Regions from separate parts of the Tessaracoccus sp. ZS01 genome, predicted to be linked through region 2. Evidence: riboswitches for the same ligand, from Rfam matches in the RefSeq annotation. Region 2 holds a riboswitch; each other region holds the start of a gene.
The links. A riboswitch is a leader RNA that binds a small molecule or an ion and turns the genes downstream of it on or off. The one in region 2 is predicted to bind thiamine pyrophosphate.

Region 1 (10,415 bases), on a different contig from region 2:
CGCGTCGACCTCGCCCAGTTCCCGGCAGACCCGCCGGAACGAATGGCCCTCCCCGGAGGCGAAGATGTCGTCTCCCAGGTCGGTGACGTTGCCCTCGCTGCATTCCCGGACCGCGGTGGGCTCCAGCACGATGCGCAGCCAACCCGCGTGCTCCGGGGTGCGCAGGTCGTAGATGACCTGCTCCGGCTCCGCCAGGACCAGGCGGAGTTCGGGCGCCTCGATGCTGGTGGGCGCGACGAGGGGCAGCGTGGTCGTCCGGAACTTCTCGGCCCGCTGCTGCAGTTGGCTGCGACGGTCCAGGTGGTCGCCCAGGGTGAGGAGCGCCACCCCCACCGCGATCGCCGTCAGCAGGGCGACGGCGCCCACGAGGAGCCGCCGGGGTTTCAGCCCGGAGGCGGTCAACGCCCCCGCCACCGGCGCCAGGACGGCCACCAGCACACCGGCCCCGGCGGGCACGCCGTCGAAGGTCGTGAAGAGCGCGACGCCCGCCGCGGCCACGGCGAGCAGGACCGGCACGAACCACCAGCGCAGCCCCAGCCTCGCGGCCAGGAAGACCACGACGACCACGCCCAGCGCCGCGCCGGCGAGGGCGCCCAGGAACGCGTAGCCGACGTTACAGAGGAACCCGCCGCACGGGACCAGCGCCGCCCCGACGCCGCCCAGCAGGGCAGGGACGAGGATGGACAGGTAGGCCAGTCCCGCGCCCAGCCACAGGAGCGAGCCGGCGCTGTGCTTCGGGGGCTGGGTGCGCGGCATTCCTGCAGAGTAGCTGGGGAGGGGTCTAGCCGGTGGCGGCGAAGCGCTTCGCGGAGCGTGCCTTCGCCTTCACCGCCTCCTCCTGCCGGTTCTTCGGCGGCGCTACGGTCACGAGGTCCTCCAGGAGGTGGCGCGTGATGTGCGCGACCTCCTCGACGGCGTGGTTGAACGCCTCCTCATTGGCCTTGCTCGGCTTCGTGGTGCCCGAGACCTTGCGGACGAACTGCAGCGCGGCGGCGTGCACCTCGTCGTGCGTGGCGGGCGGTTCGAAGTTGTTCAACGGGCGGATGTTGCGGCACATACCCAGATCTCCTACGTGGTGCCCTCGTAGAGGCCGATGGGGTTGCCGTCCGGGTCCTCGAACACGGCGAACCAACTGGTGGGGGTGATCTCGGTCTTCTCCATCACGACCGTGGCGCCGCGGTCCTTCGCGACGCTGAGGGTGTCGTCGATGGAATCCACCTCGACGTAGGAGCGGGGCTGGGTGAAGCCGTCGCCCCGCGGGGCGAGGCCGCCGCCGCTGATCTGGTTGGGGGCGCGCCACATCGGGTAGCCCTCGAAACCGGGGTACTCCTGGATGTCCCACCCGAACAGGGCGGAGTAGAAGTCCTGCGACCGCTTGAGGTCCGAGACCGGGATGTCGATGTGGGTGATGTCGCCGTGGGCCACGGGAGCCTCCTTCACACTCGGTTGCCACCAGCCTAAGCCGGGCCTCGGCCCAGTGCCAGGGGTTTCCGCACCCGCAGAGGCGGAATCGCGGGCGGGCCGGTGAAGGTGGACGCTCGTTGCGGCAGGGCGCCCGCAGGCGGCGCGGGCGGCGTGCCACGATGGTTGACATGTTGGCCCTGGTGAAGACAGCTCCCGGCCCCGGGCTGGAGCTCATGGACATGCCCATCCCCGTCCCCGGCCCCAACGACGTGCTCATCAAGATCCGGCGCACCGGCATCTGCGGGACCGACGTGCACATCGACCGCTGGGACGGCTGGGCCGAGAAGAACGTGAAGTGCCCGCGCATCATCGGGCACGAGTTCTGCGGCGACATCGTGGAGCTGGGCTCGTCGGTGACCAACCTCGAGGTGGGCCAGTTCGTCTCCGGCGAGGGGCACTACGTCTGTGGGCGGTGCCGGGCCTGCCTGGCCGGCAAGCGGCACCTCTGCCGCAACTACAAGGGCATCGGCTACCACGTCGACGGCGTGTTCTGCGAGTACTTCGTGATGCCCGCCCGCAACGTGTGGGTGCATCCCGACGGCATGAATCCGGACGTGGCCGCCATCTTCGACCCGTTCGGCAACGCCGTCCACGCCGCGCTCCAGTTCCCCGCACTGGCGGAGGACGTGTTGGTCACCGGAGCCGGGCCCATCGGCATCATGTCCGCGCTGGTGGCCAAGTTCCAGGGCGCCCGCAACGTGGTGATCACGGACCTGTCCGACGAGCGGCTGGAGCTGGCCCGTTCGCTGGGGCTCACGTCAACCGTGAACACAGGGGTGGAGCGGTTGGAGGACGTCTACGAGCGTTTCGGCATGGTGGAGGGCTTCGACATCGGCCTCGAGATGTCCGGCTCCGGGCCCGCGCTGCGCTCGATGATCGACAACATGACGCACGGTGGGCGGATCGCGCTGCTGGGGTCGCCGACGCAGGAACTCACCGTCGACTTCGCCACCATCATCTTCAACATGCTCACCATCCAGGGCGTGACCGGGCGCGAGATCTTCGAGACCTGGTACGCCATGAACGCGCTGATCCGCTCCGGTCTGGACATCTCCGGCGTGATCACGCACCGGTTCCCGGCCGAGTCTTTCGCTGAAGCCTTTGAGGTCGCCTCAGATGGCCGGTCCGGCAAGGTCATCCTCACGTGGGACTGACCACGCCGCATGGGATCCCCGCCAGTTACTTTTCCGAACAGGAGCACCATGACCTTCCTCGATGACATCAACCAGCAGATCCAGGCCCTCCGCGACGAGGGGCTGTACAAGGAGGAGGCCCCGCTCACGACGGCGCAGGCCGCGCACGTCGGCACGCTCGGCGGCGAGGTCATCAACCTGTGCGCCAACAACTACCTGGGCCTTGCGGACTCCCCCGAGCTGATCGCCGCCGCGAAGGAGGCGCTCGACCGCTGGGGCTTCGGCATGGCCTCGGTGCGGTTCATCTGCGGCACGCAGACGCAGCACCAGGATCTGGAGGCGAAGCTCACCGGCTTCCTCCGGAAGGGCGCCGAGGGCTTCGACACGATCCTCTACTCGTCGTGCTTCGACGCGAACACCGGCCTGTTCGAGACCGTCTTCGGGCCCGAGGACGCCATCATCTCCGACGAGCTCAACCACGCGTCGATCATCGACGGCGTGCGGCTGACGAAGTCGCAGCGCCTGCGGTACCGCAACCGGAGCCTCGACGACCTGCGCGCCCAACTGGAGGCCGCCAAGGGCGCGCGCCACCGGGTGATCGCCACCGACGGCGTCTTCTCGATGGACGGCTACGTGGCGCCCCTCGACGACATCTGCACGCTCGCCGATGAATACGGCGCGCTGGTGATGGTCGACGACTCCCACGCCGTCGGCTTCATCGGCGACACCGGCGCCGGCACGCCGGAACTGTTCGGCGTGACCGAGCGGGTCGACATCCTCACGGGCACGCTGGGCAAGGCTATGGGCGGCGCGTCGGGTGGCTTCACCTGCGCGCGCGGGCCCATCGTCGAGTTGCTGCGCCAGAAGTCGCGGCCGTACCTGTTCAGCAACTCGCTCGCCCCCGCCATCACGGCCTCGGCGATCGCGGTGATCGACCTCATCGCCTCCCGGCCCGAGTTGCTCGACCGGCTCCGCGAGAACACGGCCTACTTCCGCCGCCGGATCGTCGAGGAGGGCTTCGAGGTGCCCGAGTCTGACCACCCCATCGTCCCCGTGATGATCGGCGACGCGGCGCTGGCCGCCCAGATGGCCGACGAGATCCTCGCCCGGGGCGTCTACGTGCGCGCGTTCTCGTTCCCCGTGGTGCCCCGCGGCAAGGCGCGGATCCGCACCCAGTTGTCCGCCGCCCTGACCCGGGAGGACATGGACGCGGCGGTGGCGGCGTTCGTCGCCGCCCGGGACGCCGTGGCCCGCTGACCGTCAGGCGACACTGGTAGGGTCGGGGCGAAGCCGGGGTGCCCCGCAGGAGGGGCTGAGAACACACCCGTAGTCACCTGATCTAGGTCGTTCTAGCGAAGGGAGCAATCCATGACCGGTATTGCCGACGTCCTCAGCGCCGTCCGCGCCACCACCCCGTTGGTGCACTGCATGACCAACACCGTGGTGCCCGAGATCACCGCCAACGTGCTGCTCGCCGTCGGCGCGGCACCCGCCATGATCGACCTGCCCGAGGAGGCGGAGATCTTCGCCGGCCTCGCGTCGGCGCTGCTGATCAACGTCGGCAACGGCTCGGCGGAGCAGCACGCCGGCATGCGCCTCGCCGCCCCCGCCGCCGCAGCCGCGGGAAAGCCGTGGGTGCTGGACCCGGTCGCCGTCGGCGGCCTGCCGGTGCGCACCCAACTGGCCCGCGACCTCCTCGCCCACCGGCCCGCCGCCATCCGCGCCAACGCCTCCGAGGTCCTCGGCCTGGCCGGCACGTCGGCCGGTGGCCGCGGCGTGGACGCCACCGACGAGGTGGAGGCCGCCGTCGGCACCGCCCGCGAACTCAACGCCACCACCGGCGCCGTCGTCGCCATCTCCGGCCCGGTCGACGTGATCGTGTCGGCCGGCCGGATCACCCGGGTCACGGGCGGCGACGCCCTCATGCCGCTGGTGATCGGCACCGGCTGCGCGCTGGGCGCCACCGTCGCGGCCTGCCTCGCCGTCGCCGAGAGCGAAGCGGACCGGCACGACGCCGTGGTCGCCGCACACGCCATCTTCGGGGCGGCCGGAATCGCCGCTGCCCGGGGGGCTTCGGCCCCCGGCACCTTCCGCACCCTCTGGCTCGACGCGTTGCACGCGCTGACGCCGGCAGATGTGGAAGGACTCGTCACAGTCGAGGAGGACTGATGCAGGCCCACAAGAAACTGGCCAAACAGGTGGACTGGCGGCTCTACGTCGTCACGGACACGGAGCTCGCGGGCGGCCCGGACAGGGTGCCGCGAATCATCGAGCAGGCGGTGCTGGGCGGCGCCGGAGTCGTCCAGGTGCGCGACAAGCACATGTCGGAGGTCGAGTTCCTCCACCTCACGCAGGCCTGCGTCGACGCCACCCAGCGCGTGTTCGACGCCACGGGCCACCGCGCCGCCATCTTCGTCAACGACCGCCTCGACATCGCCGCGGACCTCGGCCTCCACTTCCACATGGGGCAGAGCGACGGCGACATCGCGGAGGCCCGACGGCGGCTCGGGCAGGACCTGATGATCGGCCTGTCCATCTCCAACAGCGAGCAACTGCGCACCGAACTGCGCCACCAGACCGCCGACGTGTTGGGCCTGTCGCCCATCTGGAACACCAGCACCAAGACCGACACCGAACCGCCGCTGGAGCTGCAGGGCGCCGAACAGATCGTGCGCGAGACGGCCGGCCGTGCGAAGACCGTCGCCATCGGCGGCATCAACCAGGTCAACGCCCGCTGGGTGATCGACACGGGGGTGGATGGCATCTGCGTCGTGTCCGCCATCATGACCGCCCCGGACCCGCTGGCCGCAGCCAAGGAACTCATGTCGCTCTGGAGGACCCGATGACCACACCCAGGATCGCGCTCAGCATCGCCGGCTCGGACCCCAGCGGCGGCGCCGGCATCCAGGCCGACCTCAAGACCTTCCACGCGCTGGGCGTCTACGGCACCGCCGCGCTGGCCGGCCTGACCGCCCAGAACACGCAGGGCGTGCGCGAGGGCCGCGCCGTCGACCCCGCCTTCGTGCGCAGCCAGATCGAGGCGGTGCTCGACGACCTCCCTGTCGCCGCCACCAAGCTCGGCATGCTCTCGAACGCCGAGGTCGCGGGCGTCGTCGCGGACCTGCTCGAGGAGCGGCGCGCCGAGTTCGGCGTCGTGGTCCTCGACCCCGTCATGGTCGCCACCTCCGGCGACACACTCCTCCAGGACGACGCCGTCGCCGTCGTCCGCGAGCGGCTCATGCGTCTGGCGGACGTGGTCACGCCCAACGTGCCGGAGGCCGCGGTGCTCCTGGGCATCTCCCCGGCCACGGACAGCGACGGCGTCATCGCGCAGGCCAAGGCGCTCGTCGAGGCCGGCGCGAGGGCCGCGCTGGTCAAGGGCGGCCACCTGTCCGACGACGAGGTCACCGACGCGTTCGCCACCTCCGACGGCGTGGCCATCCTCAGCGGCCCCCGGATCAGGTCGCGGCACACGCACGGCACCGGCTGCACGCTGTCGTCGGCGATCGCCGCCCACGCGGCGCGCAACGGCGACACTCCGCGCACCGGCGTGCGGCTGCCCAGCATCGAACAGGCCCGCGACTACCTCATGCGCGCCATCGCGTCCGGCGCCGGCTGGACGCTCTCCCGAACGCCAGACCTGGGCCACGGACCCGTGGACCACTTCGTAGAAAGCACGCGATGACCATCACCTGGAACACCGGCGAATTCAGCGACAGGGCCTGGGAGGCCACGGCGGAGATCCGCCGCCGCATCGACGACCTCCCCCTGCTGACCGAACTCGCGGACGGCACCCTCGACGTCAACCGCTTCGTGGAATACCTCGTGCAGGACGACTTCTACCTGCGCGGCTACACCCGCGCCCTCGCGATGCTCGCCACCCGCGCTCCCTCCCCGGAGGCCGCAGGCTTCTGGGCGACGAGCGCCGGTGGCGCCGTCGCCGCTGAGGTGGAGATGCACGCCGGGCTGTTCAGCGACCCGGCGCTGGCCGGCGCGCCCCGCCCCACCGTCGCGTCCCCCACCACCCGCGCCTACGTCAACATGCTGCAGACCATGACGGCCTACGAACGCTACGAGGTGGGAGTCGCCGCGGTGCTCCCGTGCTTCTGGGTCTACGCCGACGTCGGCGCCCGGCTCGCCGAGACCGCCTCGGCCGTGCGGGACCACCCCTTCGGCCACTGGGCGGCCTCCTACGCGGACCCCGCCTTCCAGGACGCCACCCGACGCGCGATCGAACTGCTGGACGAGGCGGCTACGTCGGCGGACGAGACGACGCGCGGGCAGATGCTCACCGCCTTCGTCGACGCCACCTATTACGAGGAGCAGTTCTGGGCGAAGTCCTACGCCCAGGAGACCTGGACGATCTGACCGGCGCTGGGAAAGCCGTCTCACATCTCCCACTACGGCAGGGGCGGGGCACGTAGTGCCAGATCTCACACCCCAGTCGGTACCAGAACCCACACTGCGACGAAGGCCCGAGCCGTCTTGCGACTCTCGCCACCGTCGTGACGCAACTCGCTCCCGCACCCTCAGAGGGCGCGGGAGCGAACTGATTGCGGGCGGGTGGTCAGCAGCCGCCGAAGCTCACGTCCTCGGTGTACTTCTGGGCCGAGATCTCGACGATCACGTCGGTGCCCTTCATCGGGGTCAGCGGGGCGTAGCGCGCATCGCCGCCCGGGTAGGGCTCGCCCTCGACGCGGAACTGCAGCTCGCGGTCGCCGAGCCTGACGGAGCCGAAGTACTGCAGCTCGCCATGGTTCTGCTTGCGCACCTGCTTGAAGTCCGCGCCGTAGATGGCCTGGATCTGCGCCACGGTCATGCCGACCTCGGCGCCGTCCTCGGTCTGGATGCCGGGCTCACGCACGGCCACGTCGGCCAGGTCCACCACAGAGATGCCGCGGTCCACCAGCTCGGGCCCGTTGCGGTAGGCGTCGCAGTCCTCGACCGGCGACGGGACGATGTAGCCCAGCCGCAGGTAGTTCAGCTGCGCGTTGTTGTAGGCCGCCTGGGTGTAGGGGGCGTAGGTCAACGGGCCGAGGCCGTCGAAGGTCAGCTTGCTCTGGTCGAGCACGTGCGCCGGGATGCTGGTGACAGGGGCGACCGAGCCACCCGAGAAGCGCACCAGGTTGTTGAAGACGAAGCCCGTCTTCCGCACGTAGGAGTTGCCCTCCTTGGCGATGAAGTTGGTCTCGATGTACGAGCGGCAGCCGCCACGGCCGGTGGCCGGCGTGTCACATTCGGTGCGCCACCTGTGACCGGCGCTGGTGAAGGTGCCGTTGGCCGCGAGCGGGTTGCCGGCCCAACTGGAGCGCGGCGACGGCAGGTAGGAGAGGTTGTTGAAGTGCCAGTCGGTGTCCTGGACGAATCTGCCGTTCTTGTACACGACCTGCGTCGACCAGATCTTGGTCTCGCACCGCACGACGTTGGACGAGTACATCTCGCACTCGGTGTCCCAGAGCCTGCCGCTCTGGATGTGGCCGCCGGGCGTCGAGTAGACGTCGGTGGTGTCGGCGGCGTTGGAGGGCTGGGTCACCAACCCTGAGATAGCCAGTCCCGCTGCTGCGGTGGCGATGGCGGTTCTGCGGAGAAGCGACATTGCTGTTCCTAACTGTGCCTGGGGCGGAGCCCCGTGGATGAAGTCATCCTCGTTCTTCGGGGAGTCGATGTGAATACGTCGCGGGACTCAATGTGGTTGCCGTCGGCCGAGACCCTTTTCAGGCACGGAAACGGCCGGCCCGTGATAGGGCCGGCCGTTTCGGGTCAGGTCACTCAGTGGGGGCGCGGGTTGCCCGGGTCAGGCGCGTCGAAGATGTTGTCGATCGGCCGCTGCCCACGGGTGCGTTCACCCAACGGGCCGTCGGCGGCGTCGGGGTAACCGGAGACGTCGTCCCTGGGGTACGCCTCGTCGTCCACCAGTTCACCGTCCGGGCCGACGTCCCGCAGGCGATCGTCACGGAGGCGCTCGTCGTCGACGTAGCTTTCGCCGCCCAGGTCGGCCTGGTCGTCCACGAAGGACGGGTCGTTGCGGTAGGCGGGGTCACCGACGAGGTCGTCCTGCTGGCTGCGTACATTGTCGTTGCCCATACCGGGCGAGCCGAGGCTGCCGCTCTCGACGACACGCTCGTTGCCGACGCCGGGCGAGCCGAGGCTGCCGGTGTGGAGGTCGGCGTTGTCGCCACGGGTGTGGTCCGGGCCGTCCAGCACTTCGCCGACGGGGCCGCGTCCGTCGCGGTCGCGGTCCAGCAGGGGTCCATCCGAGCGCTCCTCGCCGGACAGATCATGGTCGCGGTCCCAGCGGCGCGTGCGGAGGCCCTCTTCCTCGATGACGCTGCTGTCCACCTGGTAGTAGCGGTACAGGTCGTCCTCCTGGGACCGGGTGATGTGCCCGTCCTCGTCCACGTTCGGAGCGTCCTTGACGGTGTCCTTGTCGTGCGCCAGCGTCAGGCGGTCGCCCTCGAGCGAGGATCCCGCGAGCGGCGCGAAACTGGTGCGCAGGCCGAAGAGGCCGGTGTTGACCGTGACCCACATGGGCTGGCTGGTCTGGTCGTCGAGGTAGACGCCGCTGACGCCGCCGATCTTCTCGCCGCTTCGGTCGTAGGCCGTGGCCTCGAGCAGTTGGTCGATGTTCTCGTCGTGGTGCATGGTGTGCTCCCTTCGTTCCCGGCCAGAATCTGACCGATCCGTGTAACCGGGGGTACGTTCCAGCCTCTCTCAGAAAAGGGGCGGGAAAAACACCCTGAGGGAGGTGATTGGGACGCCCGGTACCGGGTATCTGAGCGCGCGGGACACGCCCGATGTGAGAAATGTGCACGTTCAAACTACTGTGGTGCCATGCCTGAGTTTGCGCAGCACAACGGGGGCCCCATGCGGGCCGATGAATCCCCCAACACCGACGTTCGCCGCGTCGGGCCCACATCGACGCCGACGCACCCTCTCGCCACCGCTCCGGTTGGCGCGCCGACCTATTCGGTCGACGGTTTCGTGCGCGAGTTCCTCCACGAACTCAACACGAACCAGGGCGTCACGCTCTCGCGTTCGACGGTCAATGACCAGTACCTCGCTCTCGCCAGCACCGTGAAGAACTACCTCATGGCGCGTTGGCTCGAGACCAACCGCAAGACGCACGACGCCAAGGTCAAGACCATCGGTTACCTGTCCGCCGAGTACCTGCTGGGCAGCCAGCTCAACAACGCGCTGCTCGCCTCGGACCTGCACGACATCGCCCTGGAGGGCCTGGCCCAGTGCGGCCTGGACCTGCCCACGCTGCGCGCGCAGGAGATCGAGCCTGGGCTGGGCAACGGTGGCCTCGGCCGCCTCGCCGCCTGCTTCATCGACTCCCTCGCCACCATGAACGTGCCCTGCGTCGGTTACGGCATCCGCTACGAGTACGGCATCTTCCGCCAGACCTTCGTCGACGGCCGCCAGGTGGAGCAGCCCGACACCTGGCTCGCGCTGGGCGCGCCGTGGGAGTTCCCGCACCCCGAGGCCTCCGTCGTGGTCAACTTCGGTGGCCACACCGAGCGCTACACGGACGGCGGCGGCGAGGAGCGGTGCCGCTGGGTGCCGGCCTGGAACGTGCTCGCCGTGCCGTACAACTACATGGTGCCCGGCTACCTCAACGGCCGCGTCAACACGCTGCGCCTGTGGAGCGCGTCGGCCACCAAGGCGTTCGACCTGCAGATCTTCAACTCCGGCGACTACGCCCAGGCCGTCCGCGCCCAGACCTTCGCGGAGAACATCTCGAAGGTCCTCTACCCCGAGGATTCGACGCCCCAGGGCAAGGAACTGCGCCTCCAGCAGCAGTACTTCTTCGTCGCC
Region 2 (10,415 bases):
GCACACAGAGAAAGGGAAACCATGGCACGCACGTTTGATCCGTTCCGCGACATGGAGCGCCTGTTCGAGCAGCGCTCCACCTCCCAGCCGGGCATGAACATGGATGTCTATCGTTCGGCCGATCACTTCGTGGCCGAGATCGACCTGCCTGGCGTTGACCCGTCGAGCATCGACATCGACATCGACGACCGCACGCTCACCATCCGCGCCGAGCGCCAGAGCAAGGCCGCGGAGGACACCCAGTGGCTGACGCGGGAGCGCGCCACCGGGACGTTCGCCCGCCAGTTGATGTTGGGACGCGGCATCGACGCCGGCAAGATCGAGGCCGACTACACCGACGGCGTCCTCACCGTCATGCTGCCGGTGGCTGAGGAGTCGAAGCCGCGCAAGGTGTCCGTCGCCCATTCCGGCGGTCAGCGCGAGATCCGCTCGGAAGTTGTCGAGGAGGGCAGCGAGGGCTGATCCCTCCTGCTGGAGTTGCCACGGGGCGCCGCACACCACGTGCGGCGCCTCTTTGTCACCCCCTGCGCAGCGCGACGGGGCAGACTGGAGACATGACGAAGCTCGACGACGCATTCGACGTGGTGGCGCGCGCCGACTTCCTGCCGCCGAAGGTCAAGCCCTTCGCTGATCTGGACAGGGCGCTGGCGATCGGTCACGACGCGACCAACTCGCAACCCTGGACGGTGCGCTACATGCTGGAGCATCTGGACCCGCAACCCGGAGACAAGGTGCTCGACGTGGGCAGCGGCTCGGGCTGGACCACCGCCCTGCTCGCCTACCTGGTGGGTGAGAGCGGCTCGGTCGTCGGCGTGGACATCGTGCCTGAGCTGGTGCAGATGGGTCGCCTGCACATGGACAACCGGTTTCCGTGGGCGCGCTTCGAGGAGGCGGAGGAGGGTGTGTTGGGCTGGCCCGAATCTGCGCCCTACGACCGGATCCTGGTCTCGGCCGACGGCGGGAGCGTTCCGGAGGACCTGGAGGCGCAGCTCGCCCCCGGCGGCCGGATGGTGCTGCCCGCGTCGCAGCGCATCATCATCGTGGCGAAGGACGCCGACGGGAAGCTGACGCGCAACGCCGCCGCCGGGATGTTCAGCTTCGTGGAGTTGCGGTAACCGGCTCGGTACTCAGCCGGCGAGGAGCGCCTGCGCGGTGGGCTCGTCGGTGACCAGGGCCGTGATGAGCCGGCCGCGGATCGCGCCGCGGATGGCGCCCACCTTCTCCACACCGCCGGCGACCCCGACGACGTTGCTCATCTCCCGCAACTCGTCCAGCCCCAGTCCGATGCGCCGCTCGGACCACGGGGTGGCGACCACCCGGCCCTCCGCGTCGTACCACTCCCCCAGCATGTCGCCCACCGCTCCACGCGCGGCGAACCCGGCCACCTCCTCGTCGGTGGTCACCCCCGCCAGGACAGCTGATCCGCCGGGGGTCGCCGACCCCATCCCCGTCAGCGTCACGACGGCGGACCGGGCCAGGTCCAACACCTCGCGGACAGCCTGCTCGTCGGCCAGCGCGCTGGCCATCTCGGCGCTCGAGACCAGCAGCGGTGCGGGCACGGTGCGCAGCCGGCGCAGCACCCCCGGGGAGCGGGTGAGCACGTCGTCGATCCCGCTCAGCTCACCGGCGCAGGCGACGAACTGCACACCGTCGAGCGACTCCTCGGACAGCTCGACCAGTGCACGGGCCACCGAATCGCCCCAGGAGACGCCGACGACGGCGCCGGGGTGCAGGTGTCGCCTGGCGTAGGCGGCCAGCGCGGCGGCGACGCGCTCGTTGGTGCGCTCGCGCGAGAGCCTGCCCTCAGCGGTGGGGACCACGATGACGTCGGTCAGCCCAGAGGCCTCTTTCAGCCTGGTGGCCAGCTGCATGGCGGCGAGGTACTGCGAGTCCATCTCGATGCGCACGATCCCGTGCTGGCGGGCCGCTTCGAGTAGCCGGCCGACGGTCTGGCGCGAAACGAACAGCCGCTTGGCCACCTGCGCCTGTGTGAGGTCGTCCTCGTAGTAGAGCCAGGCGGCACGCACGACGAGGTCGAGGTCGTTGGGCGTGGGGGTCAGCACCTTGGTGAGCATATGCCCAGTTCGCGCGGACAGCCTTCCTTCGGACGGCAACGCGCCTAGATTTGATCCGTAGCACTCAGAGAAAGGGTGTCCCTCGTGACCCAGATTCCCGCCCTGCAGCATGCCATCCAGTTCGTCGGCGTCGACGAGATCGTGCTGAACACCGAGAAGCCCGTCGACGAGGTCGGCCCGCATCAGATGCTCCTCCAGGTGGAGGCGTGCGGCATCTGCTTCTCCGACACCAAACTGCTCCACGCCTTCGACTCCCACCCCCGCAAGGCCGAGGTGGTCAAGGGCATCGACCTCGACGCGCTGCCGGAGATCCCGTCGTACCACCCCGGCGCCGCTCCGGTGGTCCCGGGGCACGAGCCCGTGGGCCGCATCGTCAAGGTCGGCGACCAGGTGACCCACTTCGCAGTGGGCGACCGAGTCCTCGTGCAGGCCGACTGGAAGCACCTGCGCACCGCCAAGTCGAACGGCGCCTTCGGGTACAACTTCGACGGCGCCCTGCAGGAGTACGCCCTCATCGACGAGCGCTGCGTCGTGGCGCCCAACGGTGAGGAGTTCCTGATCCACGTCTCCGACGGCCCGTCCGCGGCCGCGGTGGGTCTCATCGAGCCCTGGGCCACCGTCGAAGGCTCCTACGCGTGGGCAGAGCGCGACCATCTCAAGGACGGCGGTCGCCTCCTGGTCGTGAGCGACGGCGAGCCCACCGGGCTGGACGCGCTCACCTCGGCACACGTGCCGGCAGAGACCGTCTCCGTGACTCCGGGCGAGGTCGCCTCGCTCGAGGGCCAGGTGTTCGACGACATCATCTACTACGGCTCAGACCCTGAGGTCATCGAGGCCACGGCGCCGCTGCTCGGCACGCGCGCCACCTACTGCCTGGTCCTCAGCGGCGGGACGATCGGCCGCAAGGTGGCCCTCGACATCGGCCGCGTCCACTACGACTTCATCCGCTTCGTCGGCACCACCGGCGACGACCCGGCCGACGGCTACGCCTGGGTGCCGGCCAACGGCGAACTGCGCGCCGGCGACAACGTCGCCATCATCGGCGCAGCGGGCCCCATGGGCATGATGCACACCATCCGCGCCGTCACCTCCGGGGTGGAGGGCATCCGCGTCACCGGCACAGACCTCAGCGACGACCGGCTGACGCACCTGTCGCGCACCGTCGATCCCATCGCCGCCGGCCGTAGCGTGCCGATCACCTACGTGAACACCGGCGACGAGGAACTGCAGCACGGTTTCACGCACATCGCGTGCATGGTGCCCGTCCCGGCCCTGGTCAGCCAGGCCGTGGACCTCGCCGGCGAAGGGGCGATCCTCAACGCCTTCGCGGGCATCCCCGCCGGCACCCTGGGCGACTTCGACCTCCAGGGCATCGTCGAGCGCCGCATCTTCATGCTGGGCACCTCAGGCTCGGATGTCTCGGACATGCGCACAGTGCTGCGCAAGATCGAGGAAGGCATCATCGACACCCACATCAGCCTGGACGCCGTGACCGGCATGAAGGGTTTCCAGGACGCGATCGACTCGGTGATGAACCGCACCAGCGGCGGCAAGATCATGGTGTACCCGATGCTGCACGACCTCGAGCTGACGCGTCTGGTGGACATGCCTGAGAAGCTCCCGCATGTCGCCGCGAAGCTGAACAACGGCGTCTGGACCAAGCAGGCCGAGGAGGCGTTGCTGGCCGGCGCCTAGCCGACTCTAGTGGCCGCGGAGCTGCTCGATCGCCCGGCGTTCACGCTTGGTCGGGCGGCCGGCTCCGCGGTCGCGCACCGCCACGCGGCCCACCATCTCCGGGATGGGTGGCGGCTTCTCGGGCGTCCGGTCGATGTAGGCGGCCTGCGCCAGCGGCGCGCTGACCCGCTTGGCCAGACCGGGGTCCACCACCTCGAGGATCTTCTCGTCCTGGTCCTTACGCACCCGGATGACCTGGCCCGCCACCACATGCTGTGACGCCTTGGGCAGCAGGTCGTTCACCCTGACATGCCCGCCGCGCACGGCCGTCGTGGCCAGCGAGCGGGTCTTGTATACGCGCACCGCCCACAGCCAGGCATCCAGTCGGGTCATGCGCTGATCCTAATCGCCCGGTCAATGGGCCTCGGGGAGGCCCGGTACGGTGGCGACGAGAGACCTGCCAGAAAGGAACCCCATGACCAGAAAAGCCATCGTCACCGGCCACAGCAAGGGCCTCGGTGCCGCGCTCGCCTCGCAGTTGGAGGCCGACGGCTGGGCCGTCCTCGGCGTGTCGCGCTCTGCCGGCGCCCAGGTGGACCTGGGGTCGGCGTCGGAACTGGAAGCGTGGCTGGAATCCGGCGCACTCGCGGAGTTCCTGGCGGGCGCCTCGGACATCATCCTGATCAACAACGCGGGGGCGGTGTCGCCCATCGGCTTCGTGGGCACGCTGGACCCGGCGGAGATCGAGCGGTCGGTCAACGTCAACGTGACCGCTCCCATCATCCTGACCGACGCCGTGGTGCGGCTGCGTACCGCTGGGGCGCCTCTGCGCGTGGTGCACATCAGCAGCGGGGCGGCGCGCCGCCCCCACGCCACGTGGAGCACCTACTGCGCGGGCAAGGCCGCCGTCGACATGCACGCCGTGGCGCTCGCCGAGGAGAACCTCGAGGGCGTGCGCGTGGCCTCCATCGCCCCGGGCGTGGTGGACACCCAGATGCAGGAAGCCATCCGCGGCACGGACTTCCCGGCGCGAGACCAGTTCCAGGCACTGAAGGACGAGGGCCGTCTGTCATCGCCAGACGAGGCGGCCCGCAGGATCATCACGCTGCTCAACCGCGCAGACTTCGGCGAGAAGGTCATCGCGGACGTCCGCGACGCCGGCTGATTCACTTCTTGTCGACTGCCTTCTCCAGCTCCGCCTTGTTCATCTTCGAGCGGCCCTCAATGTTCTTGCGCTTGGCCTCTTCATAGAGCTGGTCCCGGGTACGGCCACCCGGCCCCTTGTGGGAGCGGAGGCCACCGCGTCGGCCTGACGAGATGTCCTCCCGGGACAACCTGCTGGATTCCTTCGCCTCGCCTGCCCGAGCGCGCTCCTTGTTCACTGTGCGGGCGGCGATCTCCTCAGCCGTGTCCTCGTCCTCGCCGCGCTCCTCGAGGCCCTCCTTGATGTGCTCGTACTGCCGTTCGCGCTTGGCGCTCCATGCCTTGGGGCTCATCTCCACCTCCTGCTCGGGTCCTTCAACGCTACGGCGGCGTTCCACGTCCGGCTACCCCCTTTAGCGCGGGCCGACGGTGGGCTAGGGTGCTGCCATCCACGCGGGTGCCCTCGGCAGAGGGCTGAGATGGGGCTGATGCGGCCCGGACCGTCCGAACCTGTCCGGGTCATGCCGGCGAAGGAAGTGAACCATGTCACACACCCTTGCAATGCCCACCACCGCGCCCCCGCGGACGCTGCCTCCTGAGGGAAAGGCTGCGCTCCGCGGCGGCGTCCTGGGCAACTACGTCGACCAACTGCACATCTTCCTGCCACTCGTCGCGCTGGCCCCGGCCCTGACCGTGCTCGCGGGGCCGCATGCCGCGGCCACCACCGGCGCCATCGTCGTGATGGCGATGCTGCTCGGCCGCCCCATCGGGGGCATGGTCTTCGGCCAGATCGCCGACCGCCTCGGCCGCACCACGACGACGAAGGTCGCCATCGCCGGCACCGCGGCGTGCACGTTCGGCATCGCGGCCGTCCCCACACACGAGTCGATCGGAGGCGCGGCGATCATGATCGTCATCGCCCTGCGCTTCCTCGGCGGCATCTTCATCGCCGGGGAGTACTCAGCGGCGATCCCGCTCGCGATGGAGTGGTCGAAGCCGAGGCGCCGCGGCCTGTTCTCCGGCCTGATCATGTCGATGGCGCCGTGGGCGCAGGCCACCATCGCGTTCGCCACGGGCATCCTGCTGGTGGCGCTCGGGGCCGAGGACTACGCGGCCTGGGGCTGGCGGGCCTCCTTCGCGGCGGGCGGCCTGGCGTCGGTGGGGATGCTGATCTACTACGGGCGACACGTCACGGACGCGCCGGTGTTCCACCGCAGCCGCGCCACGGGGCGCAGGCTCGGGCTGCTGGAAGTGCTGACCGGCGCCTACGCACCCGCGTTCTGGCAGATGTTCGGCCTGATGAGCGGTTTGTGGTTCCTGACCAACACCACCGTGATCATGCTGACGCCCCGGCTGGGCACCGACGTGGGGCTGGCGCCCACGAGCGTGAGCCTGGTGATGGGGTGCGCCGCCGTCGGTCAGGCCATCGTGATGGGTGTCACGGGGCACCTTTCCACCGTGCTGGGCCGCCGGCGGTTCTTCGTCATCTGGGGAGTGCTCGCGGCGGTGTCGGCGCCGCTGTTGTGGCTGGCGATCATGAGCGGCCCGGCCGTGTGGCTGATCGCCGTGTGCGCCGTCGCCCTGCAGGTGCTGACCGTCACTGCCTACGGCCCAGTGGGCGCGTACCTGTCGGAGCGCTTCCCCACGGCCGTGCGGGCCACGGGTTACGGCACGGCCTACAGCGTGTCCATCGTCATCCCGGCCCTGTACCCCTTCTACCTGCCCACGCTGGAGGGCTGGTTCGGGCGCGACACCGCCGTCGTGGGCCTCATGGTGTTGGGCGGCGCTCTCGTCGCGGTGTGCGGCGCGGTGGGCCCGGCCCTGCGGCCGCGGGAACTCACAGACGACCTCGAGGCTGTCGCCTCCCGTCAGGTGGCCGCATGATCGCCGACGTCATCACGGCCGTGCGCGAACGGGCACCGCTGGTGCACTGCCTGAGTGCGGCGGTGTCGATGAACTTCGTCGCCGACGCCCTGCTCGCCGCGGGCGCGCGGCCCATGATGACCGAGACGTTGGAGGAGGCGCCGTCGATGGTGGAGGTGGCCGACGCGCTGCTGATCAACCTCGGCACCCTCTCCTCCGACGGTATGGCGGGCATCCCCGCCACCGTCGCCAGGGCCCACTCGCTGGGCACTCCCTGGGTATTGGACCCGACGGCGGTGGGGATCGCGCCGGTCCGCACGCCGCTGGCCCGCCGGTTGCTGTCCGAGGCGCCGGCCGTGGTCCGCGGCAACGCCTCGGAGATCCTGAACATCGCGGGCACCGGGGTGACGGGGCGGGGCGCCGACACCGCGCACACGCCTGAGCAGGCTGCGCAAGCGGCGACCCTGTTGGCTCGGGCCTCCCACGCCGTCGTCGCGGTGTCGGGAGCGCGCGACCTCATCACCGACGGTGAGCGCAGGATCGGCGTCACCGCCGGGCACGCGCTGTTGACCCGGGTCACCGGAACCGGCTGCACGCTGGGCGCGCTCATCGCGGCGTGCACCGCGGTGGCTGACCCGTTCGACGCGGCCCACGCGGCGACGGCCTGGCTGTGTCTGGCCGCCGAGGACGCGGCGGCCGTCGCTTCGGGGCCGGGGTCGTTCAAGGTGGCGCTGGTGGACGCGCTCGCCACCCTGGAAGCGTCGGCAGCGGATGAAAGGGCAGCAGAATGATCGACCTTCGTTGCTATGTGATCACCTCCGGGAACGGACCGGACGTGGTGGCGAAGGCCGCCGCGGCGGCCGGGGCCGGCGCCGGCGTGATCCAGGTGCGGGAGAAGCACCTCTCCGCGCGGGAGCTGCTGCGCCTGACGCTCGACGTGGGGCGGGCGGTGCACGAGGCCAACCCGTCGTCGAAGGTGGTGGTCAACGACAGGGTCGACGTGGCCCTGGCCGCGCTGAGGGAGTCGCCTGAGTGGGTGCAAGGGGTGCACCTGGGGCAGGACGACCTGCCGGCGGTGGCCGCGCGTGAACTGCTCGGGCCGGACGCGGTCATCGGCCTGACGACCGGCACGCTGGAACTCGTGCGCGCTGCGGACAAGCTCGCGGGGGTGATCGACTACGTCGGGTCCGGGCCGTTCAGGCGCACCCCGACGAAGGACTCGGGGCGCGAGCCCCTGGGTCTCGCTGGCTACCCGGCGATGGTCTCCGCGACCCGGCTACCAGTCGTCGCGATCGGCGATGTGCAGGCGGCGGACGCGCCGGCACTCGCCGAGGCGGGGGTGGCGGGGGTCGCCGTGGTGCGCGCCGTGATGGGTGCTGACGACCCGGCGGCCGTGGTCCGGGAGATCCTGGCCGCGCCCTTCGCTAGCTTCGCTCGCTCCTAGGGGGCTCAGGAGGCTGAAGCGCGGGGCGGCGCCCCCAACCGGTCGCGACGGGCTTCGGGAGTGAGCGCCCAGCGCACGATCGTCGCCGAGAAGCGGCCGAGGGGCTGACCGAACAGCACGTCGAACCACCGGCCCGCGGGGAGCCGCAGTTCGCGGCGCGCCCATGGGGGCAGGGTCGAGATGGCGCCAGCGGCCAGCATCCAGTAGCCGGGGCGGGCGGGCCAGGGCACGGGTGGGTTCTTGAGCAGGAAGTCCACGGTGTCGAGGGCCGGCGGCGAGGCGCGTAGTTCGGGCCGGTACTTCTCGATGGCGGCAAGCAGCTCAGCTTCCGTTCGTGGCAGGTCGACGGCGCCGAGCAGCTCGCCGACGGGGGCCGCCTGCGCGACGTACTCGTCGGTCTCCTGCTGGGTGAGCCGCCGGTCGCCGAAGTGCTGGAAGCTGGCGAGGAAGCTCTGGGTCTCCGCGATGTGGACCCACGCGAGCAGGTGGGGGTCCGAGGCCCGGTAGGGCGTGCCGTCGTCGGTCTTGCCGCGGACCCGTTCGTGCACGTCACGGATCCTGGCGATCAGCGCCTCCGCGGACGGGATGGGCCCGTACGTTGTCATCGCGATGAACTCGGAGGTGCGCTGGAGGCGACCCCACGGATCCGACCGGTAGCCGGAATGCCCGGCGACGCCGGCCATGGCGGCCGGGTGCAGCGCCTGGAGCAGCAGCGCCCGGATGCCACCGGCGTACATCGCGGCGTCGCCGTTGACGTGCCAGATGACGTCCTCGCGGCTGTGCCACCGATCGCCCTCCGCGCCCCAGATGAGCGCGGCCTTGGCGTCGGCGTCCTCTCCCGCGACCCGTGAGCGCAGGGTGCGCCCCAGGAGTGACCGGAAGCTGGCGATCGGGTTCATCGCCCCAGCCTACGTGGCTGACGGCGGCGCACGGGCGGGTGGACCCCAGCCCCAGGGATGGTCTTCACCCGCACCTCCGTCGGTTGTCGCCCGGCGCCACTACTGTGTGCCAGTAGGAGGAAATCATGAAGATCACCGACAACGGGCCTCAGCCCAACGCGTTCGACATCGAAACCGCCACGCGGGAAAACACCAACTACCGCACGGTCGCCTGGACGGGGAAGTACTTCCAGGTGACCCTCATGTCCATCCCCGTGGGGGAATCCATCGGCCTGGAGATGCACCCCGAGACAGACCAGTTCCTGCGCATCGACGCGGGTGAAGGCAAGTGCGTGATGGGCCCGTCCAAGGACAACCTGGACTTTGAGCAGGAGGTGGAGGACGGCTGGTCCATCCAGGTGCCCGCCGGAACGTGGCACGACGTCCTGAACACCGGCCAGGAGCCCCTGCAGCTCTATGTCGTCTACGCCCCCACGCACCATGCGCAGGGAACCGTCCACGAGACGGCCGCCTTGGCGGAGGCAGACGAGGAGGCGGGCGGCGACGAGCCGCCGAGCTGGTCACACCAGCCCGCGCCGGATGCTGAGGACAAGTCGGCCTGACGCCGGCCACTTCCACCGCACCATCAGCTGGCGGTTCCGCGCTCGAAAAGAGCGCGGGACCGCCAGTTCGTTCATTCTGTGGACTCCCCATCCTCGATATTTTGATTAGCTGAGGTAATGAGCTAGGGTAACTTCCGGTCCACGAAAGGAACCCGTGACGAATACCTCCTCCACTTCGGCCGGCACCGCGACCGCGCCCCTCGATAAGCCCGCCCTCGCCAACGACCTCCGACTCGCCTGCCAGCGCATCGCGCGCCGTGTCCGGTTCGAGTCCACCAGCGAGCTCCCGCCTCACCTCTTCTCGGTGTTGGCACGCGTCAATCGCGTCGGCCCCCAGACCCCCACCCAGCTGGCAGAGGACGACCGCGTCAGCACGCCGTCGATGACCCGCACGCTGAACGCCCTCTGCGAGCGCGGCCTCGTGGAGAAGCGGCCGCACCCACACGACGGGCGCCAAGTCCTTATCCATTCGACGAAGGCCGGTGACGAGGTGGTCCAGGAGACGATCGCGCACCGCGACCTCTGGATGCTCACCCACATCGATTCCCTCGACGACGACAAGCTGGCGCTCTTGAGGAAGGCCGCCGACCTCCTTCTGGAGGTGTCGCATGCCTGAGATCACCACACGCTGGCGCACGTTCGCCTCGTTCGCGGTGCGCAACTACCGCTTCTTCTTCGTCGGCGCCCTGGTCAGCAACCTGGGCACCTGGATCCA
Region 3 (10,415 bases), on a different contig from region 2:
CGCACGTTGCGGCACTACGACGAGCTCGGCCTGCTGGTGCCAAGCGGCCGTTCCTACTCTGATTACCGGCTCTACTCGCCGGAAGACATGGAGCGGCTGCTGGCCGTTCAGCACCTCAAGTCGCTGGGCCTCAGCCTGGACGAGGTGCGGCAGGTGCTGGACGACCCGGGAACGGACGCGGCTGAACTGATCGGCCGGCACATCGTGGCCGTCGAGGCGCGCATCGGCGAGGAGCAGGAACGGCTGGCCCGGCTCCAGCGGCTGCGGGCAGCCGCGCAGACCGGGTGGGACGACGTGCTCGACGTGCTGTCGCTGGGCGAACAACTCCAACACGAGGACCCCAATGTGCGGTTCCGGGCGGCGCTCACCGAGCAGGGGGCGGCCGCCGTCGAAGACCTCGTGGAGAGGCTCCGCTCAGATCCGGAGCCGGGCGTCAGGGAGGCGGCCACCTGGGCGCTGGTGCACCGCGGCGCCGTCGTGATGAACGCCATCGCGTCGCTCAGGGACGGTGACGAGCAGGCCCGCCGGTCACTGGCCCACGTCCTGGGCAAACTCCGCGACCCGGTGGGGATCGCCACGCTGGGAGAACTCGCGCACGACGACTCTGAGGAGGTCGCCGCCAAGGCTGCCTTCGGGCTGGGACAGGTCGGCGGTGAGGCCGCAGCGAAGCTGCTGGTGCCGTTGCTCTCCGATGAGCGCGGCGCGGTGCGTGAGGAGGTGACCCGGAGCCTCGGGCGCATCCCCGAAGCTGGGTGGTTGCTCAGGGACGCAGCCGTGGACGCTTCGGCCGTCGCGCGGTTGCACGCCATCGAGGCCCTCGCAGGTCACGCGGACCCGGCCGACGTGCCGGTGCTCATCGCCGCGCTGCACGACGCGGACCCCGAGGTGCGCCTGGCCGCCCTGCTGGCGCTGGGCGAACGACCCGAACCCGAGGCGGCCGCCGCCATCCGGGAGGAGGCCTCGTCGACAGACGATCGCACCCGGTTGGTGGCGCGGCGGTTGCTCGGGTCGTCCTAGCCCGCCGCCCCACGTCGCGTCGCCGCTGACCGCCGAATGAGCGCCCCGGCTGGTAGCGTCGATCACCCGAAACAGGAGGACGGCAATGAACAGCGACCAGTACCACGGCAGCGGCCAGCTCCCAGAGGACATCACTCCCCTCCCCGGTGTGAAGGCGCAGGACCCGGACACGGGAGCGGAGGACCCCCGCCGCTCGTACGAGGAGATCGCCGACGAACTCGAAGACGATCCGGCGATCGACTCCGACACCGGCACCATCCTGGATGCGGACGACGACGACCTTGACGACGACATCGACGAGGACGGCACCGACCGCCTCGGCGCGGTGCCGTTCACACCCGTCCAGCCCAAGCATCTCGGCGGCTGACCGGGGGAGCTCAGGAGGGGTTGTGCACCCGCTCCTCGAGGAAGCGACGCGCGACGGCCGCGAGCGAGCGGTCGTCGCCCTCAGCCACGCGAGCCAGGGCTTCGTCAGAGGCGTAGCCCAGTTGACCGAGCGCGGAGACGGCGGCGAGCCGCACGTCGGCGTCCTCGTCGGCCGTGGCCTTCTCCAGGGCTTCAGCGGCGCTGTCCGCCTCGGGTCCGCCGACGTAGCCGAGCGCCTCGGCGGCGTGCTCACGCACGGCCGTCGACTCGTCGGTCAGCCGTGCCACCAGTGCGGCCACACCACCCTCGCCCAGCTTGCGGAAGGCGTCACTCAGCGCGTCGCGCTGCCAGTCGTCGCCGTCACCCAGACGCGCGGCCAGGTCACCGGCGGCCAGATGGCCGCCCGTGTTGGCAGCGGCCCGGTACGCCTTGAGTGCGACGTCCTTGTGCGGGTCCGCCACCAGCGCACGGACGTGCTCGAAGTGCTCCGGGTTGCCCACCTTGCTCACCACGTGGGCGCCGGTGAAACGGACGTGCTCGGAGTCGCTCTGCAGCATGGCGAGGATCTCGTCGTTCGCCTCGTCGGCGTGCTGCACGACGGCCCACGTGAGGTCCTCCCGCACGCGTCCGTCGGTCTCCGTCTTCAGGTGCGCCAGCAGCGCCGGGACGACGGCCGGGTCCTTGATGGACCCGAGAGCCAGCGCGGCCATGCGACGGTCGGTGCCGACGGGGGAATCGAGCTGATTGATCAGGGTCTGGGCATTTCGTGTCATGCCTCAGAACGTAAAGCCTCACGTCGCGTGAAGGTCAACCGGCGAAACCGGGGTCGACTACGCTGTGGGCAGAACCAGGGACAGGGAGCAACGATGCCGGACATGGCCATGATCACCAGGTTGGGCACGCTGCTGGTGCGCCACATGGGCGCCTTCAGCACGCAGAGCTCCGAGATCCCTGGTGACTCGCCGGACAGCAACAAGACGGCTGAGGACGCGCGCAACTTCACGCGGTCGCTCGAGGAGATGGGCCCCACCTTCATCAAGTTCGGGCAACTCCTGTCCACGCGGCGTGACCTGCTGCCCGCCGTCTACACCGACGAGCTCAGCCGGTTGCAGGACGACGTCGAAGTGGTGCCCGTCGAACAGATTCGCGCGCGCATCGAAGAGTCGCTGGGCGCGTCCGTGAACGCGATGTTCTCGGAGTTCGACGACGTGCCGATCGCCGCCGCCTCCCTCGCGCAGGTGCACCGGGGGGTGACGAAGTCCGGCCGCGACGTCGTCGTGAAGGTGTTGCGCCCCGGCGTGCGCGACCGGGTGCGCAACGACCTGGATTCCCTCGCAGGCCTGGCAGATTTCGTGGACCACAACACACCCGTCGGCCCCCGCCTCGGTGCCGCGCGGATGCTGGCCCAGTTCCGGCGCTCCATGGCCGACGAGCTGGACTACCGCAAGGAGGCGGCGAACCTGCGCCTGTTCGCGGACCTCGCCGAGGACGAACGCGACCTCGTGGTGCCCACCCCCATCGACGACTACTCCACCGACGAGGTGCTCACGCTCGAGTTGATGCCCGGGAAGAAGATCACCGACGTCGGCAGGATCGAACTGCTCGACGTCGACGGCCCGGCGCTGGCGGGTTCGCTGTTCCACTTCATGCTGAAGGCCATGCTGGTGGACGGCATCCTCCACGCGGATCCCCACCCCGGCAACCTGTTCCTCACCCCGGACCACCGCATCGCCATCCTCGACGTGGGCATGGTGGTGCGTCTGCCCGCGCGGGTCCGGACGTCGCTGGTGAAGCTGCTCGTGGCCATCGGCGACGCCGACGGCGAGGCCGCGGCCATGGTGCTGGCCGGGATGGGCCACCCGCTGGAGGACTACGATGCGGCGGCCTTCCGTGACTCCGTCACCCACCTCGTGTCCACCACGCTCGCCATGGGCCCGGATCTCCAGGCGGGCACCGTGCTGATGGAACTGGCCCGGCTCTCCGGGGAACACGGACTCCGTCCTCCCGCGGAGATGACGATGGTGGGCAAGGCGCTGCTGAACCTGGATCAGGCCACGCAGCACCTGGATCCCGGCTTCACGCCCATCGAGGCCATCCGCGCCAACGTCTCCACCATCCTCCGCGCCGGTTTCAGCCCGAGCGCCGGCCAGACGCTGCTGAGCGGGCTGGAGGGCAAGGAGTTCATCGAGCGGCTCCCCCGCCGCGCGAACCGCATCCTCGACTCCCTCGCCGAGGGCGAGTTGAGCTTCAACATCAACGCCGTCGACGAGGACCGGCTCCACATGGTGCTGCACCAGGTGGCCAACCGGGTGTCGGTCGCGCTGATCCTGGCCGCGATCACGGTGGCGGCCGCCCTGCTGATGGTCGCCGACGTCGGGCCCCGCCTCCTGGGGTACCCGGCGCTGGGCGCGATCTTCTTCCTCATCGCCGCCATCGGCGGCCTGGTCATGGTGGTCGGCATCCTCTTCGAGGACCGGCCCCCGGTCCGTCGCGTCAAGCGTCGTGACAGGCGCCGCAAGCTGTACGACGACGCCCCCGTAGACTGACCCCGACGTAAGGAGTCCAGGTGCCAAGGTCCGCCATCCGCCGCTATCTGCGGTTGCTCGCGCCGGGCACCCAGCTGCGCGGTGGCCTGGATCGCATCCTGCTCGGCCGCACGGGTGCCCTCATCGTGCTGGGCAACAACACGAAGGTCCAGCAGGTCTGCTCGGGAGGCTTCCAGCTGGGCGTCGACTGCACCGAACAGAACCTCCGCGAACTCGCGAAACTCGACGGGGCGATCATCCTCACCAACGACCTCAGCCGCATCGTGGCCGCCGGCGTGCACCTCGTGCCGGAGGGCGACCTGCCCACGGCGGAGACGGGCACCAGGCACCGGTCGGCGGACCGCACCGCCCAGTCGGCCGGCGTGCCGGTGGTCACCGTGTCGGCCTCGATGAGCACCGTCTCGCTGTTCCTGGGCGGCCGGCGCCATCCCGTCGAGACCGTGCCGCAGGTGATCAGCCGGGCCAACCAGACGCTGGCCACCCTCTCGCGCGTGGTCACGCGGCTCACGGACCAGATGGAGCAGTTCACGCTGCTCGAGATCGGCGAGCAGGTCACCCTGCGCGACCTCACGCACGTCGCGCACCGCCTGGAACTCACCCGCAGGTTGTCCACCGAGATGCGGTTCCATGTGGACATCCTCGGGGTCGAGGGGAGGCTGGTCGCGCTGCAGCACACGGAACTGGCCAGCCACTTCGAGGGGGTCGCGGATCTGCTGACGGAGGACTACGCGCACAATCTGGCGGACCCCTCGGAATTCGACCTGCTGGCGCTGCACAACTTCTCCCCCGAGGAACTCTTCAGCGGCGGCCTGGTGGCGGAGCGGCTGGGGTTCGGGGCGAACGCCAACCTGGAACAGAGCCTGGAGACGCGCGGCGTGCGACTCCTCTCCCGGGTGGGCCGGTTGCCGGCGCCGATGGTGTCGAAGCTGGTGGGCAGGTACACGCTGCAGGAGATGTTCGGGGCCTCCGTGTCGCAGTTGATGGAGATCGACGGGATCGGCCCGCGCCGTGCGCGCCAGATCCGCGACGCTCTGCTGCGGATCACGGAATCCAGCGGTTCCTGACAGACGCCCGTCAGCCCCGAACCCCCTGCGGAGCGCTTCCCGGACTGCGCTATGGTGGACGCCGAACACAGGGGAGCGCCACCGGGGCGCTGAGAGTGCGGGAGGCCGCAGACCCTCAAACCTGATCCGGTTAGCACCGGCGTAGGGAGTTGGGAATTCTCCTCGGCATCCGCCGAGCCCTCCTCTTGAAGGAGCGGACATGAAGTTCTTCGCACACTCGGCCATCGCGGGCACCGCCGTGTTGGCGCTGGCGGCCTGCGGCGGCGCGGCCACGCCGGGGGGCACGGACAGCCCTGCGGGCGAGACGTCCGAGGCGGTCACCTCGTCGTCGACCCTGACTGTGGTGACCCACGATTCGTTCAGCCTGCCGGACGACCTCAAGGCCAAGTTCGCCGAGGAATCGGGTCTGGACGTGACCTACGTCCAGCCCGGCGACAGCGGCACCCTCGTCAACCAGCTCATCCTCACCAAGGATTCGCCGCTCGGCGACGTGGTGTTCGGCATCGACAACACCTACGCCTCGCGCGCCGCGGAGGAGGGTGTCCTCTCCGGTTACGAGTCTGAGGCCCTTCCCGAGGAGGCCGAGGCCATGGCCACCGAGGGCCTCACGCCCATCGACTTCGGCGACGTGTGCATCAACGCCGACAAGCGCTGGTTCGCCGAGCACGACGTGGCGATCCCGGCCACCCTCGACGACCTCCTGAAGCCTGAATACAAGGACCTCCTGGTCGTGACCCACCCGGCGTCCTCCTCGCCGGGCCTGGCCTTCCTGCTCGCCACCATCGGCGAGAAGGGCGACGGCTGGCTCGACTACTGGTCCGCCCTGGCGGACAACGGCCTGAAGGTCGCCTCGGGTTGGACCGAGGCCTACTACACGGACTTCTCGGGTGCCGACGGCGCAGGGCCCCGCCCGCTGGTGCTGAGCTACGCCACCTCCCCCGCGTACACCGTGGACGGGGACGAATCCACCACCGAGGCGCTGCTGGACACGTGCTTCCGCCAGGTCGAGTACGCCGGCGTCCTCGCGGGCGCCCAGAACGAGGAAGGCGCCCGCGCCTTCGTCGACTTCCTGCTCAGCCCCGATGTGCAGAGCGTGTTCCCCACCGAGATGTACATGTACCCCGCGGTGACCGACACCGAACTGCCCGAGGAGTGGGCCCGCTTCGCGCCGCTGGCGCCGTCGCCGGTGGAGGTCTCCCCCGAAGAGATCGACGCGAACCGTGACCAGTGGATCCGTGACTGGACCGAGGCCATGGGGTGAGATCGACCCTGGGTTGGCGGCTGGGATGGGCGCTGACGGCGCTCGTCCCGGCCGCCTTCCTGACGCTCTTCTTCGCGTGGCCCGCCGCCGCGCTCGTGCTGCGGGGGTTCCACGACGACACCTCATGGACGCTCGAGGGTTTCAGCTCAGTCTTCGACTCCCGCCGCACCTGGGGGGCCATCTGGTTCACCCTCGGCTCGGCCACCGCCTCAACGCTGCTGTGTCTGGTGCTCGGGTTGCCGGGCGCCTACCTCCTCTACCGCTGCCGGTTCCGTGGCCGCGACACCTTGCGCGCCCTCATCACCATCCCCTTCGTGCTGCCCACGGTGGTGGTGGGCGTCGCATTCGGCTCATTGCTGCGCCCCGACGGGCTCCTCGGCTGGCTCGGCCTGGCCGGCACCCCGGCCGCCATCCTCGCCGCGATGGTGTTCTTCAACTACTCCGTGATCGTGCGCACGGTGGGCACCCTCTGGGCGCGCCTCGACCCGCGCCTGGCCCAGGCCGCCGGCACTCTGGGCGCCTCTCCCCTCCGCACACTGCGCACCGTGACGCTGCCGGCGCTGACGCCGGCGATCGTCTCCGGCGCATCCCTGGTGTTCCTGTTCAGCGCCTCCAGCTACGGCATCGTGATGGTGCTGGGCCAGACCCGCTACCGCACCATCGAGACCGAGATCTGGTTCCTCACCACCCAACTCCTCGACCTGCCGTCCGCCGCCGCCCTGTCGATCACCCAACTCATCATCGTGTCCGCCGCTCTCTGGTTGAGCGGCCGCGCCCAGGCCCGCATGACCCGCGCCCTGAGGCTGCAACCCGACGTCGACTCGGAGCGCGGCCTCTCCCTGCGCCGCGACGGCCTGGCGCTCGGCCTGACGCTGGCCGTGGCCGTGGTGCTGCTCGGCCTCCCCCTCGCCAACCTCGCGTGGCGCTCACTGCACCGCGACGGTGGGTTCACCGTCGTCAACTACCTGCAACTCGCCGCCGAGGGCGGCGCCGGAGTCAGCGTGTGGGAAGCACTCCGCACCTCACTGGTCACAGCCCTCGCAGCGACGGCCATCGCCGTGACGCTCGGGCTGCTCGTGGCGCTCATCGCCTCCCGGCGACCCCGCCGTGCCGTGGGCAGATCGGCCCTGGCCGTGTTGGAGTCACTGTTCCTGCTGCCACTGGGCGTGTCCGCCGTCACCGTGGGCTTCGGGTACCTCATCACGCTGAACCGGCCGCCGCTGGACCTCCGCTCCAGCATCGTGCTCATCCCCGTGGCCCAGGCCGTCGTCGCCCTGCCGCTCGTGGTCCGCACGCTGCTGCCCACCCTGCGCGCTATCGACCCCCGGCAACTGGAGGCCGCGGCCACGCTGGGCTCCACGCCCTGGCAGGTGGTGCGCCGTATCGAGCTGCCCCATCTCGGCCGGGCGGTGGGTCTGGCGGTGGGGTTCGCCTTCGCCACCTCGCTGGGCGAGTTCGGCGCCACGAGTTTCCTGGCCCGGCCGGACAACCCGACGCTGCCGGTGCTGATCTTCCGGCTGTTCGGCCGCCCGGGCGCAGAGAACTACGGCGTGGCGCTGGCCGCCTCCGTGGTGCTGGCAGGATTGGCAGGGATCACGATGGCCGCCGCCGAACGCCTGCGGCCGAAGGAGGTGGCCGCGTGGTAACCGGTCTGGAAGTGCGCGATGTGTCGGTCCACTACGGCCGCACCGTCGCCGTCGACGACGTCTCGCTCCGGGTGGAGCCGGGCACGATCGTGGCGCTGTTGGGCGCGTCCGGATCCGGCAAGTCGACGCTGCTGCGGGCCATCGCCGGCCTGCAACCCCTCTCGTCCGGGGCCATCCTCTGGGACGGAGAGGACCTCGCCCCCGTGAAGGTGCACAAGCGCAACTTCGGCCTCGTGTTCCAGGACGGTCAGCTGTTCCCGACGATGAACGTGGCCCGCAACATCGCCTACGGTCTGGGCAAACTCCCCAAGCCGGAGCAGCACGAGCGCGTGGAGGAGATGCTCGAACTCGTGGGCCTGGCAGGCTACGGCAGCCGCAGGCCCACCGAACTGTCCGGAGGCCAGGCCCAGCGGGTGGCGCTGGCCCGCTCGCTGGCCCCGTCGCCGCGGGCCCTCCTCCTCGACGAGCCCCTCTCCGCGCTCGACACCGGTCTGCGGCGCCGGCTGGCCGACGACCTCGCCAGGATCCTGCGCGAGACCCACACCACCGCCGTCTACGTCACCCACGATCACCAGGAGGCGTACACCATCGCGGACTTCGTGGCCGTGCTCGACGAGGGCCGGCTGCTCCAGCTGGCCTCCCCCGAGATCCTGCGGGAGCGGCCGCACAACAGGCAGGTGGCCGCCTTCCTGGGCTACCGCGCGTTCGTCGTCGAGGCCGAGGCACGCCGCCTGGGCTGGACGGGCAGCCTGGCCACGGGCGAGCTGCTGGGCATCGGCCCGGCCTCGCTCCAGCTGGATCCGCACGGTGTCGAACTGCAGGTCGTCGACCAGACGCTCACCATCGACGACGTCGAGGTGAAGGTGCTGCTGCCCGACGGCCAGACGGCGACGGTGGCCTCGCCGTCGAAACTCGACACGCGCTCAGTTCGGCTGACCCTCGTCGGGGGCGCGATCGTTCCGGCGTGACACAATGTCGCCATGCCGAAGATCGCCGCTGCCTCCGTCGCAGAGCACCGCGCGCAGGTGGAGGTCAAACTCCTCGACGCAGCCGAGGCGCTGCTCCGCGCCGGGCTGCCCCTCACCGCTGGGAAGGTGACGCAGGACGCGGGCATCGCGCGCAACAGTATCTACCGCTACGTGGACAGCATCGACGACCTGCGTGGCATGGTCGTGGCCCGCTACCTCCCCCTGTGGTCCAAGACGGTCGGTGACGCCGTCGCCGAGGTGTCGGACCCCGGGGACCAGGTTGTCGCCTGGGTGCGAGCCAACCTCGAGGAGGCCGCCAGCACCGGCCACGGGTGGCTCATGCAGATGGCCCAGCAACCTGGAGCCTCCAGGGTGACCTCCGCCATCGCGGACCAGGCCCACGACGTGCTGCGCGCCTCACTGATCCGCGCCTGGCGCGCACTGTTGACGGACCCTGATCTGATGCGCCTCAACGTCGCCCTGACCCGCGGCATCCTCCAGGCCGCGTTCGTGCAGCTTGATCGTGGATTTCCACCCGAGAAGCTGATTCCGTCGGTGGTGGACGCCGCCAGGGCCCTGGTTGACGCGGCAACCGGCACCGCCGCACGCGTAAATTAGTTTCCTTCCCCCTGCCCCGCCAGGGACACCGGGGATAAGATTGCCCGAACGGCGCCCGATGGGCGTGGAAGGTGCGGGGGCTATGTCACCACAGATGGCAGATCGGCTGGTCGCGGTCCTCGCGCGGCTGTCGCCAGGGGTGGTGTGCGTCAGCGGAGGCGCGGCAGGTGACCGTTCCGCCGTCGTCGAGGGGGCGCTGCAGCGGCTGACCGGCCAGTACCGGGAGCCCTCCCACGTCGACCTGACCACGCTCGACGCCGACCAGGCGCTGGCGCGGGTACTCACCGCGATGCGCAGGCTGCCGGCCCGCCGCACCTCCGCTCCCGGGCGGTCCTCCATGTGGGAGCCGGAACTCCTCGTCGCAGACCACGCCGAGAACCTGGCGGGACGCGAGGCCCAGGTCTCGGCGGCCGCGGAGCGCGAGGGAGTGGCCGTGCTCGCCGTGTCCCGGCACCGCCTCAGCGGCGGGCTGCTCGCGTCCCTCTCGCTCGGCCCGGTGGAACAGCAGCCACCGCCCCGGGCGCCGGCGGAGCACGACGCAGCAGTCGGTCCCGAGCGGTACGCGGCCATCGCCCGGCAGGCAGCACTCCACCGCTCGAGCGGCGACGACCTGTCGGCCATCGCCGTGCTCGCCTCCACCTACGATGCCGCCCGTGGCGCCGTCCACGAACTGGAGGCGGTCAACCCCCCGATGGCCGCGAGGCTCGCCGTCGACCTCCTGCCGGAGGCGGACCGCCGAGGCGACGAGGACATCATCGGCGACGTCCTGTACCGGCTCCTGAACCGGGCCGACACCCCGTTGGAGGTGAAACTGGACGGTTTCACCTGGTTGGCCCTCATCGAGTCCTTCACCCCGGACGCGGTCCAGCGGGTGCCACGCATCCAGAAGAACCTCAACGCCGGGGTGGCGATAGCGGAAGCGCTGGGGC

Region 1: another riboswitch for thiamine pyrophosphate. It lies ahead of thiM (hydroxyethylthiazole kinase); the one in region 2 lies ahead of C3E87_RS12460 (MFS transporter).
Region 3: another riboswitch for thiamine pyrophosphate. It lies ahead of C3E87_RS09060 (thiamine ABC transporter substrate binding subunit); the one in region 2 lies ahead of C3E87_RS12460 (MFS transporter).

What each region holds. Positions count from the first base shown of each region.
Region 1 covers NZ_PQFE01000015.1:43,300-53,714, reverse strand. The annotation lists gene C3E87_RS11895 (hypothetical protein) at 1-756, opposite strand, end outside; gene C3E87_RS11890 (DUF2277 domain-containing protein) at 782-1,057, opposite strand; gene C3E87_RS11885 (VOC family protein) at 1,069-1,425, opposite strand; gene tdh (L-threonine 3-dehydrogenase) at 1,593-2,618, shown strand; gene C3E87_RS11875 (glycine C-acetyltransferase) at 2,667-3,854, shown strand; TPP riboswitch at 3,879-3,975, shown strand; gene thiM (hydroxyethylthiazole kinase) at 3,966-4,766, shown strand; gene thiE (thiamine phosphate synthase) at 4,766-5,443, shown strand; gene thiD (bifunctional hydroxymethylpyrimidine kinase/phosphomethylpyrimidine kinase) at 5,440-6,282, shown strand; gene C3E87_RS11855 (TenA family protein) at 6,279-6,965, shown strand; gene C3E87_RS11850 (hypothetical protein) at 7,165-8,130, opposite strand; gene C3E87_RS11845 (PRC-barrel domain-containing protein) at 8,367-9,239, opposite strand; gene C3E87_RS11840 (glycogen/starch/alpha-glucan phosphorylase) at 9,429-10,415, shown strand, end outside.
Region 2 covers NZ_PQFE01000017.1:35,617-46,031, forward strand. The annotation lists gene C3E87_RS12425 (Hsp20/alpha crystallin family protein) at 22-462, shown strand; gene C3E87_RS12430 (protein-L-isoaspartate O-methyltransferase) at 555-1,115, shown strand; gene C3E87_RS12435 (sugar-binding transcriptional regulator) at 1,128-2,075, opposite strand; gene C3E87_RS12440 (alcohol dehydrogenase catalytic domain-containing protein) at 2,160-3,770, shown strand; gene C3E87_RS12445 (RNA-binding S4 domain-containing protein) at 3,777-4,142, opposite strand; gene C3E87_RS12450 (SDR family NAD(P)-dependent oxidoreductase) at 4,225-4,914, shown strand; gene C3E87_RS12455 (plasmid stabilization protein) at 4,916-5,245, opposite strand; TPP riboswitch at 5,336-5,445, shown strand; gene C3E87_RS12460 (MFS transporter) at 5,436-6,776, shown strand; gene thiM (hydroxyethylthiazole kinase) at 6,773-7,546, shown strand; gene C3E87_RS12470 (thiamine phosphate synthase) at 7,543-8,199, shown strand; gene C3E87_RS12475 (oxygenase MpaB family protein) at 8,205-9,098, opposite strand; gene C3E87_RS12480 (cupin domain-containing protein) at 9,224-9,700, shown strand; gene C3E87_RS12485 (MarR family winged helix-turn-helix transcriptional regulator) at 9,855-10,316, shown strand; gene C3E87_RS12490 (MFS transporter) at 10,309-10,415, shown strand, end outside.
Region 3 covers NZ_PQFE01000008.1:14,701-25,115, reverse strand. The annotation lists gene C3E87_RS14910 (HEAT repeat domain-containing protein) at 1-1,017, shown strand, start outside; gene C3E87_RS09080 (hypothetical protein) at 1,103-1,384, shown strand; gene C3E87_RS09075 (HEAT repeat domain-containing protein) at 1,395-2,156, opposite strand; gene C3E87_RS09070 (AarF/ABC1/UbiB kinase family protein) at 2,259-3,929, shown strand; gene disA (DNA integrity scanning diadenylate cyclase DisA) at 3,950-4,993, shown strand; TPP riboswitch at 5,053-5,159, shown strand; gene C3E87_RS09060 (thiamine ABC transporter substrate binding subunit) at 5,193-6,254, shown strand; gene C3E87_RS09055 (iron ABC transporter permease) at 6,251-7,900, shown strand; gene C3E87_RS09050 (ABC transporter ATP-binding protein) at 7,894-8,868, shown strand; gene C3E87_RS09045 (TetR/AcrR family transcriptional regulator) at 8,881-9,486, shown strand; gene C3E87_RS09040 (LuxR C-terminal-related transcriptional regulator) at 9,581-10,415, shown strand, end outside.